One region of the Alicyclobacillus sp. CIJ1 genome, then DNA from elsewhere that is predicted to be linked to it. Evidence: riboswitches for the same ligand, from Rfam matches in the RefSeq annotation. Region 1 holds a riboswitch; the other holds the start of a gene.

Region 1 (7,161 bases):
AAGTGGCCATCTCGATGGCCCCAAGCGCAGCCTCCGCGCCTTTGTTGCCGGCCTTGGTGCCGGCGCGCTCAATGGCCTGCTCGAGGGTATCCGTGGTCAACACGCCAAACATCACAGGAACGCTTGTGTCGCGGCTGACCTGCGCAATCCCCCGCGCCGCCTCGCCCGCGACGTAATCGAAGTGCGCGGTGGCGCCGCGGATCACGCAACCCAGCGCCACCACCGCGTCGTAGCGCCCGGACTCGGCCATCCAGCGGGCCACCACTGGAATCTCGTAGGCGCCGGGCGCCCAGGCGAGTTCAATGTGTTCCTCGGATACGCCGTGGCGCCTGAGCGCGTCCAGAGCGCCCTCGACCAGCTTGCTCGTGATAAACTCGTTGAACCGAGACGCCACAATGCCAATGTGCAAATCCTGTCCGATGAAGTTCCCCTCATACACGCGCACGTGTCATGCTCCTCTCTCGAACGGGCATCGCGCTCTCTCAGAGGTTGAGCAGATGCCCCAACTTGTCCCGCTTCGTACGCAGATACGCCTCGTTGTACGGATTGCGGTCCACCTCGAGCGGCACGCGCTCCACGACCTCGAGCCCGTGCCCCGCGATGCCTTTAATCTTGCGCACGTTGTTCGTTAAAAGGCGCATCTTGCGGATGCCGAGATCGCGCAAAATCTGCGCTCCGATGCCGTAGTCGCGCAGATCGTCGGCGAAGCCGAGCCGGTGGTTGGCTTCCACCGTGTCGAGACCCTGATCTTGCAGCGCATACGCCCGGATTTTGTTCAAGAGGCCGATGCCGCGCCCTTCCTGGCGCAGATACAACAAGACGCCCTTGCCTTCGCGCGCTATCTGGCGCAGCGCGGCGTGAAGCTGAGGCCCGCAGTCGCAGCGCAGGGATCCGAACGCGTCGCCCGTGAGGCACTCGGAGTGCACCCGCACGAGCGTCGGCTCGCCGTCGGAGACATCGCCCATGACGAGCGCGATGTGCTCCTTGTCGTCGATCTCGCTCTCGTACACCACGGCCCGAAAGTGGCCATACGCCGTGGGCAGCTCCGCTTCGGCCGCCCGGCGGACGAGCTTTTCCGTTCGCTTGCGGTACGCGATGAGATCCGCGATGGTGATGAGCTTCAGGCCGAAACGCTCCGCCACCTGCTCGAGCTGCGGCAGGCGCGCCATGGTGCCGTCTTCGTTCAGAATCTCGCAGATGACGCCGACCTCAGGCTCCCCGCAGAGGCGGGCGAGATCGACCGCCGCCTCGGTGTGACCCGCACGGCGGAGCACGCCGCCGGGCTTGGCGACGAGCGGAAACACGTGGCCCGGCTTGCGAAAGTCGTCCGGGCCCGTGTCCTCCGACACGATGGCCGCAATGGTCTCGGCCCGCTCGAAGGCCGAGATGCCGGTGTGGGTGGTGGCGAGATCGACCGACACCGTGAAGGCGGTACCGTAGTTGTCCGTGTTTCGTTCATACATCGCTTCAAGGCCGAGCCGCTTGGCGCGCGCTTCGGTGATGGGCACGCACAAAAGTCCCCGGCCGTGCGTGATCATGAAATTCACCACGTCCGGCGTGGCGCGGCTGCCGAGCGCGACGAAATCTCCCTCGTTCTCGCGGTCCTCATCGTCCACGACAATGACGACGCGGCCCTGGCGCAAATCTTCGAGCGCCTCTTCGATGGTGTTCATGCTCCACGCCCCCTCTTATCGCAAAAACCCGTGCCGCGCCAGAAACGCCGCATCGATGCCGCCCGACGCGCCCGCGTCGCCGCGGTACATCAAGAGCCTCTCCACGTACTTGGCGATCACGTCGCACTCGATGTTGACCGTCTCACCCGTGCTGATCTCGCCAAACCGCGTGACCGCCTGGGTGTGCGGGATGATGGACACCGAGAACCTGTCTTTTTCCGCGCGCATGATGGTGAGGCTGACGCCGTCGACGGCCACGGATCCCTTGTCCACCATGTAGCGCGCGAGGGACGGATCGACGCGAATGACAAGCACGCGTGCCTCCCCGTCCGGATACACGTCCGTCACGTGGCCAATCCCGTCGATGTGCCCGGTCACGATGTGACCTCCGAACCGCCCGTCGGCGCGCATGGCGCGCTCGACGTGCGCGCGGCCGCCCGGCTGAAGTCCCCCGAGGTTGGTGCGTCGCAGCGTCTCGGGGACCGCCGTGGCGGTGAACAAGCCGCTGCCCACTGTCTCCACCGTGAGGCAGACTCCGTTCACAGCGACGCTGTCACCGACCCGCAGGTCGTCCATGAGAAACGGCGCCTCCAACGTAAAGGTGGCCCCGCCGGTGTGGCGAGATACCGCCGCGAGGCGCGCAGTTCCTTCCACAAGTCCGGTGAACATGCTCACACCTCCTCACGATAGTGAATTCGCCCTGTGAGGACGGGATGGTCACCCAGCCATTCGCTCCTCACGCTGTGAAGTTGAACGGCCTCGGCCATCGACTGGGTGAAAGCGCCCGCGAAGGCGGGCAACCCGCTGGCGAGGAGCTTGGGCGCCACATACACGCGCACCTCGTCGATGAGCCGGCTCTGAAGAAGCGCTGACGCAAGCGTGGGCCCGCCCTCCACCAGAAGGGCATTCGCCCCTTCCGCCGCGACAGCCGAAAGCGCCGCGTGCAGATCCAGGTGGCCGTCCCGCTCGGCCACCGGCGCGATGCGGACGTCGCCCTGTTCCGCGAGGCGCCTCGCGGCCGGAGCGGAGGCCATGCGCTCCGACGTGAGGAGAAGCGTGCGCCCGGGCGCCGCCAACAGCCGCGCGGTCGGCGGCGTGCGAAGCCGCGTGTCGAACACCACGCGAAGCGGCTGACGATCTCGCCTTGTCCCCGTGGCGAGATCCCTCGCGGTCAACTCGGGATCGTCCGCGAGGACCGTGCCGACGCCGACGCCGATGGCCGGAATGACTTGCCGCAGCCGATGCACGTCCTCGCGCGCCGCGAGTCCGGTCACGTACTGGCTGTGGCCACTCGATGCGGCCACGTGCCCGCTTAGCGTCATGGCCACCTTGTACACCACGTACGGGCGACCGGTCTCGACGCGGTGAAAGAAGTGGCGGTTCAGTTCGCGCGCCTCCGCTTCGAGCACGCCGACCGTCACCTCGATCCCGGCCTCCTGCAGGCGCTTCACGCCGAGCCCGGCCGTGCGCGGATCCACGTCCAACGTGGCCACCACCACGCGCCGAACGCCTGTGGCGAGGATGGCGTCCGTGCAGGGCGGCGTCCTGCCGTGGTGATTGCACGGCTCGAGCGTGACGTAGAGCGTCGCGCCTCGCGCCGCCTCCCCCGCCATGCGCAGCGCGTGCACTTCCGCGTGCGGCGTGCCCGCCATCAGGTGTGCGCCTTGGCCCACCACCCGCCCGCCGTTCACGACGATGGCGCCGACCATCGGGTTTGGGGACGTCTGGCCTTCGCCCAGGCGCGCCACCTCAAGCGCCATGTGCATGTACCGCTCGTCTTCGGTCATCGGCCATCTCCCCTTATCCGCCCATGAAAAAAGCCCCTGACCATCAGGGGCGAATGGGCAAAAGAGTCTCGGCAAGCTGCGAAAGCGCACGACGTGCGCCAACGCGCCGCCATCCTTCTTTCATCCGGACTATACCGTCGGTACTGGAATCTCACCAGTTCGTGCCTTTCGGCTCGTGGACTGACCGAGTCGTGCGCTCGGATCACCACCGATCGGGAATTGGCCTTTTGGCCTCACCCTGCCCCGAAGGATTGCGCGTTGCGTTCCGGATTCAGTTGTTGTCTTCCATCATGGACGATTCGCGGCCGGATCGCAAGTCCCGGCGCCGCTGCAGATAGGCGAACGCGTACACGAGCGCGATGGCGACGAGAACGGCCGTCCGGATGAGATCGCCAGGCGCCTGTTCGACGAGCGACAAGCCCACGCCGCAGAGCGCAATCAGAGGCGGAAGCGGCCAGAGCGGCATGCGAAACGGCGCCTGGGCCGATCCGCGGCGCACGCGGTGCACGATGGCCGATACCGCCACGAGCAAATAGATGGTGACAATGATCACGCCGGTGAAGGTGATGAGGTTGTTCAAAGACGTGAAGTAACACAACAGCGCGTTGCCCACGCCGAGCAACACAAATCCCCACTTCGGCACGCCGCGCCGATTCATAGTCGCGAAGAATCGGTTGACGGGGCCTGGCCAACTCCCGTCCCGCGCGGCGTCCAGATAGATGCGCGCGTAGGCCAAATTGCCCGTGAGTCCGGTGTCAAACATGGCGATCACGACGCCGACGAGCAAGATGGTGGCCCCGGCCTGGCCCGCGGCCGACTGCGCGATGGACACGAGTGGCAAGTAGGACGATGGGATGACGGTGAACGACGTCTGCGGCACGGCGAGCGTGGCGGCCATGACCGCCAGGACCTCCACCACCACGCTGATGATGGCAGCCAAAAGGACGGCGCGGGGCAGGACGCGACGGGTCTCGACGGTCTCTTCCGCGAAGTAGAGCGGCCAATCGTAGCCGTTGAACGCAAACAGCGCCGGCACCACCGCGGCTAGAAGGTCCTGCCCATTCACGGACTGCGGGGCGTGATCGACCCGGATGGGATACGTGAGGCGCCCGAGGTACGCGAGCGGATGCTGCGCGTGCGCAAACGCCAGCGCCGTGAACGCGACGATGACCACGAGCTCCAGCACGAGCATCACCGTCGCCACGGCGCTCGTTGCGCCGATGCGCTCCAGCGAAAGCCAGGTGACGAGGGCCATCATGGCGACCGCCGTCCAGTTGACCGGGAGCGCCGGGATGAGCGCGTGCAGGTAGGAGGCGGCGGACACGAGGATGCTCGCGGTGATCACGACGCCGAGCACGAGAAAGAGAAAGACGGCGATGAAGCCAAACGGCTCGCCCAGCACGCGCTGCACGATGCGGTACGCACCGCCCGCACCGGGATATGCGGACCCGAGTTCCGCGTAGCAAAACGCCATGGACAGCGCGATGCAGGCGCCGACGAGAAAGGCCCAGAACACGCCCGTGCCCGCCTGAAACAGAGCCGTGTTGTAGACGAGAAACACGGACGTGGTAGGCGAGATGGCAGCCACGGCGATAGCGAGCACCTGGCGAAGCCCGAGCGACCGGCGAAATCCTTGAACTTCCGAACCCTGCACGACATCTCCTCCCCAGAAGCGGCGGGCAATCACGCGCCGCGCTTGAACAAATTCGTAGTTCGAGTATACCGAATCCCCGGACGATTTTGCGGGATTTTGCGTTGAACGAAAGGGAAGTGTATAACTCTTTGTGAGTGGTACGCGTTTGATCCTAGCTTACGAGGAGGCGATGCCTGTGGCGAAGATGAAAGCGGTGGGCCTGTATCGATACCTGCCCATCTCGGATCCGGAGAGCCTGCTGGACCTGGAGGTGGAGCGCCCCCGCCCGCAAGGGCGCGATTTGTTGGTGCAGATCCAGGCTGTCTCCGTGAATCCCGTCGATACAAAGATCCGCGCGCCAAAAGACAAGGTGGAATCCACGCCCAAAATCCTCGGCTTTGACGCCGCTGGAATTGTCGTCGAAACGGGGCCGGAGTGCCAGTGGTACAAGCCAGGCGACGAGGTGTTTTACGCCGGCAGCAACGTGCGGCAAGGCACGAACGCGGAGTACCACCTCGTCGACGAGCGCATCGTGGGCCGCAAGCCGAAGGCGCTCAGCTTTGCCGAAGCCGCCGCACTCCCGCTGACGAGTCTGACGGCCTGGGAAGCGCTGGAGGATCGACTCGGGTTCTCGCTCGACCCCGGCGCGAATCGCGGCACGTCGCTGCTCATCATCGGCGCGGCTGGCGGCGTGGGCTCCATCGCGACCCAGTTGGCCAAGCGCGCCGGGTTCACGGTCATCGGCACGGCGTCCAGGCCGGAGACCAAGGAATGGGCCTTGCGGCACGGCGCGGACCACATCCTCGATCACACGCGCCCCTTCCGGCCGCAGCTCGAGGCGCTCGGCTTCCGCGACGTCGACGTCATCCTGTGCCTCAACGCCACCGACAAGCACTGGGAACAAATGGCGGACGTCATTGCGCCACAGGGCAAGATCTGCTCCATCGTGGAGACGAGCACGCTGCTCAATCTGGAACTCCTGTTTGGCAAGAGCGTGACGTTCGCGTGGGAACTGATGTTCACGCGGCCGCGGTACCAGACGGCGGACATGGCCAGGCAGCGCGACATCCTGAATCGAGTGGCCGATCTCGTCGACGCGGGCGAGATTCAAAGCACCATGACGGAACACCTGTCGCCCATCAATGCGGAGAATCTGCGGAAGGCGCATGCGAAGATCGAATCCGGCAGGACCATTGGCAAAATCGTGCTCTCGGGATTCTGAAGAAGGCACAGGGAGCGAGCGCCTTTGCGCTCGCTCCTTTTCACGGCACGGAAGGAGGGTCTGCTGCGGCGGCGGATGAGATGGCGGATTGCCCACGGAGCCACTGGCGAAGCGCCATGAGAATGGCCAGCGCGATGAGGGCTGTGACGGGCCCCCAAGTCACGTAGACGGTATCGACTGACAGGTGTGACGCCGCCCAACCGATGGCGACCGAACTCGCCGTCACGACGATGGATGTGAAGGTGTCCGACATGCTCGAGACCCGCCCGTTGTAATCCATATCGGTCAACGAAACCCGCAAATTTGGCTCTATTCTACTCGCGTCTGAAGGGTTTGAAAACCGGCGACATGGAGCAGCACCGTCACGTCGACGCGCGCTCCATTTCCGACGCGGTGACCGTCTTCGCCTGCCCCCGGTGTTGACCGAGGAAGAGCGCCAGGAGGATCATCGCGCCACCGGCGTAAAACAGCGCAGACGGCCGTTCCCCAGTGACGACAACCGAAATCAGGACGCCAAACACGGGCTGCAGATACAGCGTGATGGCCGCGCTCGCCACGTCGTGATCCTGCAGGACGAAAATCCAGATCAAATAGGCCGCGGCGGTCGCGAAAAACGCGAGAAATACGAGGCTCCAAAGGCTCACCGGCGTGACGTGGTGCGGCCAGGCATGCCCCGTCCACGCGTACACCGGTATACAGCCGATGCCTGCGGCCAACAGCATGATGGAGGTCGCGCTCGCCGCGGAGACGTCGGCCGTCAGCCTCCCCGAAATGGCGTTGTAGATGGCGTAACAGGCGACGGCGCCGAGCATGAGGAGATCTCCCAAAAGGTAGCCCGCAAACCCG
Region 2 (7,161 bases), on a different contig from region 1:
CGCATGGTTTGCGCCCATCGCGCTCGCCGTGGCCTTCCGCGACGTGCCTGTCCGGTTGCTCAAGGCGGTCGTCCGCCTGTCCATCACAACGGCCGGCCTGGTCGCAGCGGGTGCGGTGCTCGTGGCCATTTTGCCCCGAATCGCTCGACCACGCGCCGTGACAGGCAGGCCGACCGCGGCGAACCACCCGCCGCTCGGGCTCCGGCAGCCCGCGGCCGCGGCGCACACGGCCGTCCCCTTGCCGCTCGTGTTGACCGCAGCCGCCGTCGCCGTGGCCCTGCTCGTGGCGCTAGGGTGGATGGCGCGCGGGCTCGTTCGAAACCGCGAGCTTTCGCGCGCCCCAGAGGCTGTTCCTTCGCGCATCACCCAGAGGCGAATTGAAGATGGGTTTCGGCTAGTGCCCACATCCGAGCCCGTGCGCGTCCGCATGCAGCAGCGCTTGCGCGCCTGGCACCGCACAGGGCACACCCTCGCACGAGCCGAGACCATCCGCTCGTTGGTCGGCCGCCTGCCCGACGAACTTCGGGATCCGGGCGATCCGGCCCTACTCCGCGCGTATGAGCAGATCCGTTACGGCCCGGACGAGCCGTAGAACGCGCGGATGACCGTGAGCGCCTCGTCCGCCTCCCACGCGTACCGAGGCACGTCCGCCGGGATGACGAGCGCATCCCCCGCCTTCACGGGCAGGCGCATCTCCTCGCCCTCCGCGACACAGCGAAGGTACCCCGATCCTTCCACCACCATCGCGCAGTCCGGATTCCCCCGCACGCCCTGTTCCATCTCGGCGGCTCGTTGCGCCACGCGGACGCGATCGATCGTGAAATACGGGCACGACACCAGTCGCACCATTTCAAACCCGGGTTCGTCCACCACCGCCATCGGCTTCGGCTCGGGCGGCTCTGTGCCATAGGCGATCACGTCCGCCGCCTTTTCGATGTGCAGCTCGCGCGGTTTGCCGTTGGCATCGACCCGATCCCAGTCGTACACGCGGTACGTCACGTCGGAGGTCTGCTGAACCTCGAGCACCTTGGTGCCCCGGAGCAACGCGTGCAGCGTGCGGGACGGCACAAAGACGAGATCGCCCTTCCGAATGGGGCGATAGGTCAAGTAATCGCGCACCCGGCCCTCCCGCACGGCGCGAAGGTAGGTCTCCCGGTCGGGGAACGAGTGGCCGAGAATCACCCGCCCGTCCGGCGGAGCGTCGAGCACGTACCAGGCCTCCGTCTTGCCGGCGTCGCCCTCGTGGGCTTCGGCGTAGGCGTCGTCCGGATGGACCTGAACCGACAGATCATCGTGGGCTTCGATGAACTTGACGAGCAGCGGAAACCGCTTCTGGGGCGAGTGCTGGCCGAGATAGGCTTCCGGATAGATCTCGACCAACTCCTGCAGCGTCTTGCCATCGAGCGGACCGCCATCCACCACGCTCATGCCGTTCGGATGTGCGGAGATCACCCAGTATTCGCCGATGGGGCGATCCGTCGTTACCCCAAACATCGGCTTCAACTCATCGCCGCCCCAGATCCGCTCCATGGCGACCGGCTTACATTTTACGGGCCACATGTCGATCCCTCCTCTTCCAGGTCTTTCAGTTCCGGCACGATATACGCATCCTTCGGCCGGCCCTCTAGCACGGCAATCAAGTTGTCGATGGCGAGATCGAGCATGGCGGTTCTCGTCGCTTGCGTCGCCGAGCCGATGTGAGGCACGCAGACCACGTTGGGCAAGGACAGAAGGGGGTGGTGAGGCGGAATGGGCTCCTGGCGATACACGTCGAGCCCAGCGCCGCGGATCCAACCTTCGCGCAAGGCTTGAACCAATGCGTCCTCATCCACCGTCTTTCCACGAGAAAGGTTGATGAAGATGGCGCTTGGTTTCATCAACCTGAATCTATCCTGGTTCATGAGGTTCTCGGTCTCCGGTGTGAGTGGCGTCAGCAAGACCACGAAGTCTGAAGCCTGAAGGAGATCCGGCAGGTCCGCGTAGCGCGCGCCGAACGCCTGCTCCACGTCGTCGTGGCGGGATCGCGCGTGGTATAGGATGTTCATGGAGAATCCGAACTTCGCGCGTTTGGCGAGCGCGCGGCCGATGCGGCCCATGCCCACGATGCCGAGCGTCCGGTGATGAACGTCGACGCCGTAGAGGACCTCTTCGTCGCCCTTCTTCCAGTCGCCTCTGCGGACGTAGGCGTCCAACTCGACAATGCGGCGGGCCACTGCGAGCATGAGCGCCATGCCGAGATCGGCGACGGTGTCGTCGAGCACATGCGGCGTATGTGCGCCGAGGATGCGCCGCCTCCGCATGGCGGCGAGGTCGAAATGATCATAGCCCACGGAGGCCGTGGATGCCACCTTGAGATGCGGCGCCTGTTCGAGGAGCGTCTCGTCGACGCGCGTGCCGAATGTGATGAGCCCCACGGCGTCGTGAAGCGCAGAGAACAGTTCGGCCTGCGAGAACCGCTGACCTTCCTGCGGGCAAGCCACGTCGCCGAAGCGGGACAGCTTCTCGCGTTGCGCCGCGCTGAGCGGCTTGGTGGAAACAATGCTTGCCATATGCGCCCTCCCTTTGAATGCCGTTGCCAGTTTCACTGTACCTTGAACGGCGACTCGAAGAAAGGGCTTCTCAATCGCGCTGGATCGTGGTTTACTGAAAAACGATGGGGTATGGATTCCGTCAAGAGGGTGAGAACCATTTGGACAACCCGTCCATCTGTTCCTATTGCGTCGATTACGCGCTGAACGAACTGAAAGACGAGCTGGTGAAGAAGCGATTCGAACGCCACCTCGCCACGTGCCCAGCGTGTCGCCGCGATGTCGCGGAGTTTCGCGAGCTCATCACCATGTTTCAACCTAAGGACGCGACTGATGACAGCCCAGCCTCGACACATCCGCCTGTGAGGAGCGCGCAGATTATTGCCTTTCCCGCGCAGCCCAAGGAGGACTTGCAGCCTATCTCGGCCAAGCGGTATGTGCGGCGCAAACGGCTCACCGCCCTCAGCCTGAGTTTCGCGCTCCTCCTCATGAGCTTCGTGAGCCTCGCGGGCGATCACGGCCGATACTCGAAGGCGCTTGGCACCGCGGCGTGGCACAGAATTTCGCACGTGTCTCGGGCCATCGTGCATCGAGGCGAGGAAATCACGGACAAGTGGCATTGGAAGAAGGGCCTGTTGTAGTCAGCGGCGGCGGATCTCCTCAAGGGAGAACCGCCGCCTTTTCTCTCGATACTCGCCCTTCCTCGATGGAACGTGCATGGACCGGCGGACGATGACATCTTCCGCTCAGGCCGCCGTGCCCGCCGACGCCTCCCGAACGCTCCGCTCACCGAGATCCGAGCTATCCGCCATGCGCGAGAGCGCGTACACCGCCATCCACACGAGCGCAAAGCCCACCCACTGGGCCGCATGCACCGTCTGATGCAAGAATAGCGCGTTCACCGCGAGTCCCGTGGCCGGAAACGCGAGCTCCGCCAACGTGGCGTACGAAGCCTTGACGCCTCCAAGCCCCCGATAGTACACCAACAGGCTGAGCAGGCTCGGCACCACCGTCTGGTAGATCAGGTTGCCCATCACAGCCCAGTGCCCCAAGCCGTCTGCCACCCGGGACCAGTTCGGGTGACCGAAGAGGGTGAGCGCCACGAGAAGCGGCAGCGCGGATCCGAAGCGAAGGGCCGTCATCGTGGGAAACGAAACCTTGCGCATCACGCGCTTGCCCATGACGGTGGATCCGCCCCACAGAAACGCCGCCCCGAGCGCACACAAGCCGGCCCGCGCGCTCGCATGGGTCAAGGAGGGCCATGTCAAGCCGAAGGTCAGGATGTACGCGCCTATGAGAGCCACCGCGAACCACGGCCAATACGCGCGCCGGACCCGCTCGCCCAGCACGATGGCGGCCAACAACAGCGCGAACACCGGCTGAAGCTTCTGCAAAAGCAGGACCTCATTCACGGCGTCGGATCGGATGCCCACGGCGAGCCCGACGTTGAACAGGATGGAGGCCACGGCCGAGCCGCCCCATGCGACAAACAGGACGGCGAGCCAATCCGCGGCGCCGAGCTCCAGCCATTCCCGCCGCCTGCGGACGAGCACCGGAATCGCGTAAAGCGCGAGCAACACGTGCTCGAAGCAGACGATTTCAATCGACGTGAACCAGTGCTGAAGCGCGAGAATGAAAAGCGCGTCGAGCCCCCACAGCGCGGCTCCGCACGCGATGAGCCAGAGCGAACCGTGGTTGCTCGCACGAGACGAAGTGGATAAGTCCTTCACAGGGCGTCCCTCCGCGTTCTATCGTTTCTCCGGAGGAACCCTGGGAGCACATGGAGAACTGGGTGCCGCAAACGCGCGAAGCCCCGAGGAACCTTCGTCCCCCGGGGCTGTTGGACCGCAACAAGACACGGCGCACGCCACGAGCGCACACCGCAAGGCTGTCTCTCACAGCCATGACGGCGCACCTGCGCGCTGCGACCACCGCGAACCTTCTCCCATCCGGACTTTTACCGTCGGCTTTGGAATCTCACCAAATCCGTCGCCACAACGTGGCGAGTCGCGGGCTTAGGCCAAAGGCCATCACCGCCGGTCGGGAATTTCACCCTGCCCCGAAGGTTCCTGTTCACTTGTCGCCATTGTACTGCAAATTCGTAAGTCCGTGCAAGGCCGTCCGCTCAGCGGTACTCCACGTTTTCCCACGACCTCGACGCCGCGGCCTTCTCGACTGCCTCCAACACACATTGATTGCGAACGCCGTCCTCGAAGTCGGGCTTCACAGGCTGGTCTTCGACCAAGCCCTTGAAAAACGCGCCAAACAGGTTCAAAAACGTGTGCTCGTAGCCGATGATGTGCCCCGCGGGCCAGTACCGCTCCGCGTACGGGTGCAAGGGTTCCGTGCAGTTGATGCGGCGGAACCCTTGCAATCCCGGCTCGTCGCTGTGGAAGTAGACCTCGAGCCAGTTCATGTCCTCGAGGTTCCAGCGAAGAGATCCCTTCTCGCCGTTAATCTCGAACTGATTGCCGTTTCGATGCCCGCCCGCAAACCGCGTGGCCTCGAACACGCCCATCGCCCCGTTGTCGAAGCGGGCGAGGAAGGCCACGGCGTCGTCCACGTCGACGCGCCCCGTGCCGCCAGACGCTCTCGCCTCAAGCCCGCCGGCCATCTCGCCCAGGGGCCGCTCCTTGATAAACGTCTCCATGCAAGCCGCGACTTCGCGGATTTCGCCGACCAAAAACCGGGCGAGATCCAGAATGTGCGCCGCGATGTCGCCGAGCGCTCCCGATCCCGTCACGTCCTTGCGCAGGCGCCACACGAGCGGAAAGTCGGGGTCCATGATCCAGTCCTGCAGATACTGCGCCCGCACGTGGTAGATCCGCCCCAGGCGCCCGTCGTCGATCAGCCGCTTCGCGAACTGTACAGCCGGCGCGTACCGGTAATTGTGGCACACGAGGTGACGGACACCTGCCGCCTGCACCGCGTTGCGCATGCGGACCGCCTCGTCCACCGTCATGGCGAGCGGTTTCTCGCAGATCACGTGCTTGCCGTGCTCCGCCGCGGCGATGGCGATCTCGGCATGCGCGTTGTTCGGCGTCACGATGTCGATCACGTCGATGTCGTCGCGCTCCACCAACCGCCGCCAGTCCGTCTCGTACGACGCGAAGCCGTACGCCTCGGCCGCCCGCCGAAGCGGCTCCTCACTCCGCCCGGCGATGGCCTGCAGCACCGGCGTGACGGGGAGCTCGTCGAAAAAGAAGTCCAGGTCTCGATACGCGTGGCTGTGGGCTTTGCCCATGAATTGATAGCCCACCATGCCGATTCGAATCGAACGCTTCGGCATCCCGATTCCTCCTATCCCGGCCTACAGCTTCACGGGTTCGCCCCGCTCCGCGGATTCGTAGAGGCCGTTCAAGATGCGCTGCAGCTTGACCCCCTGCTCGGCCGTGGACAGCGGCGGCTCGCCCGTCAGGCACGCGTCAACCCAGCGGCGGATCTCGCGCTCATAGGGCGAGATTTCCGGCAAGTACGCAGGCGTGACGTCGATGAGCGCGCCGTGCTTCTCCTGGTAGATTTCGAGCGGGAAGACGTTGGCGCCGCCGAGATCGCCCATCAGCTTCACATTCATGACGTCGCGCTCTTTCACGTTCGCCGCGAACGCCGACTCGATGACGAGCGTCGCCCCATTCGCGAATTGAATCATGCCGCGCGCCATGTCTTCCACGGTGAAGTGTTCCCAATCCCAGTCGCCGAGAAGCCCGACGCCCTTGCGCGTGCCGAGCTTTTGATACGTTGCCCCCCACACCATCGTCGGCTCGGGGTAGCCCATGAGGTACAGCGCCGTGTCGAGCATGTGGCAGCCGATGTCGATGAGCGGCCCGCCGCCCTGCAGCTCCTTGTTCGTGAACACGCCCCAGCCCGGGATGCCGCGGCGCCGCACGGCGATGGCCGTGCCGGCGTAGATCTCGCCGAGCTCCCCCGCGTCGATGAACCGCTTCAGGCAGTCCACCTCGCTCGTGTGCCGATAGTGGAACCCGTACGACAGGTGTCTCCCGCTCTTCTTCGCCGCTTCCGCCATCGCCTGCGCCTCTTCCACCGTCATGGCCGGCGGCTTCTCGCACAGCACGTGACAGCCCGCCTCGAGCGCCTTTACTGTCGCATCCTTGTGGAATTTGTTGGGCGTGCAGACGCTCACCACGTCGAGCTCTGCCTTTTCCAGCATCTCATCCACGGTCTTGAAAAAGTGCGGAATGCCCCACCGCTTGGCCGCCTCTTCCGCGCGATCGACCGCCACATCGCAGACGGCCACGATTTCCACCTGTTCGCCGCACTTCTTGTAGTTGGGGATATGCACCTGCTGGGCAATGCCGCCCGCCCCCACGATACCGACGCGAATCTTGTCTGCCACTTCGATGTCCTCCTCTTAGGCCCACCACATCTGCTGAAGTTTTTCGCGGATCACGAGCGGCCGCAAAAACGCGACGGCCTTCTGGAATCCCTCTTCGATGGACATGAGGCTGTCCTCGTGCTCGATGGAGATGACGCCGTCGTACCCGTTCATCTGCAGGGCGCTCAAGAGATCCGCCCAGGTCTGCTGATCGTGTCCGTAGCCTACCGTGCGGAAGATCCAGGCCCGCTTCAGCTCCTCGCGGTACGGCTTCGTGTCGAGCACGCCGTCGCGCGCCAC

What was found. A riboswitch is a leader RNA that binds a small molecule or an ion and turns the genes downstream of it on or off. The one in region 1 is predicted to bind FMN.
Region 2: it holds a riboswitch for FMN, as region 1 does, so the genes downstream of both, AC27E8_RS01680 (DMT family transporter) here and ribD (bifunctional diaminohydroxyphosphoribosylaminopyrimidine deaminase/5-amino-6-(5-phosphoribosylamino)uracil reductase RibD) in region 1, are expected to answer to the same signal.

The regions. Positions count from the first base shown of each region.
Region 1 covers NZ_BAAJPH010000143.1:136,111-143,271, reverse strand. The annotation lists gene ribH (6,7-dimethyl-8-ribityllumazine synthase) at 1-445, opposite strand, end outside; gene AC27E8_RS13695 (bifunctional 3,4-dihydroxy-2-butanone-4-phosphate synthase/GTP cyclohydrolase II) at 483-1,673, opposite strand; gene AC27E8_RS13690 (riboflavin synthase) at 1,689-2,342, opposite strand; gene ribD (bifunctional diaminohydroxyphosphoribosylaminopyrimidine deaminase/5-amino-6-(5-phosphoribosylamino)uracil reductase RibD) at 2,345-3,460, opposite strand; FMN riboswitch at 3,569-3,715, opposite strand; gene AC27E8_RS13680 (APC family permease) at 3,732-5,114, opposite strand; gene AC27E8_RS13675 (zinc-binding alcohol dehydrogenase family protein) at 5,284-6,315, shown strand; gene AC27E8_RS13670 (hypothetical protein) at 6,356-6,568, opposite strand; gene AC27E8_RS13665 (DMT family transporter) at 6,678-7,161, opposite strand, start outside.
Region 2 covers NZ_BAAJPH010000063.1:40,337-47,497, reverse strand. The annotation lists gene AC27E8_RS01700 (hypothetical protein) at 1-592, shown strand, start outside; gene AC27E8_RS01695 (type I phosphomannose isomerase catalytic subunit) at 571-1,560, opposite strand; gene AC27E8_RS01690 (2-hydroxyacid dehydrogenase) at 1,548-2,549, opposite strand; gene AC27E8_RS01685 (anti-sigma factor family protein) at 2,690-3,169, shown strand; gene AC27E8_RS01680 (DMT family transporter) at 3,275-4,258, opposite strand; FMN riboswitch at 4,462-4,599, opposite strand; gene AC27E8_RS01675 (Gfo/Idh/MocA family protein) at 4,654-5,817, opposite strand; gene AC27E8_RS01670 (Gfo/Idh/MocA family protein) at 5,839-6,882, opposite strand; gene AC27E8_RS01665 (sugar phosphate isomerase/epimerase family protein) at 6,898-7,161, opposite strand, start outside.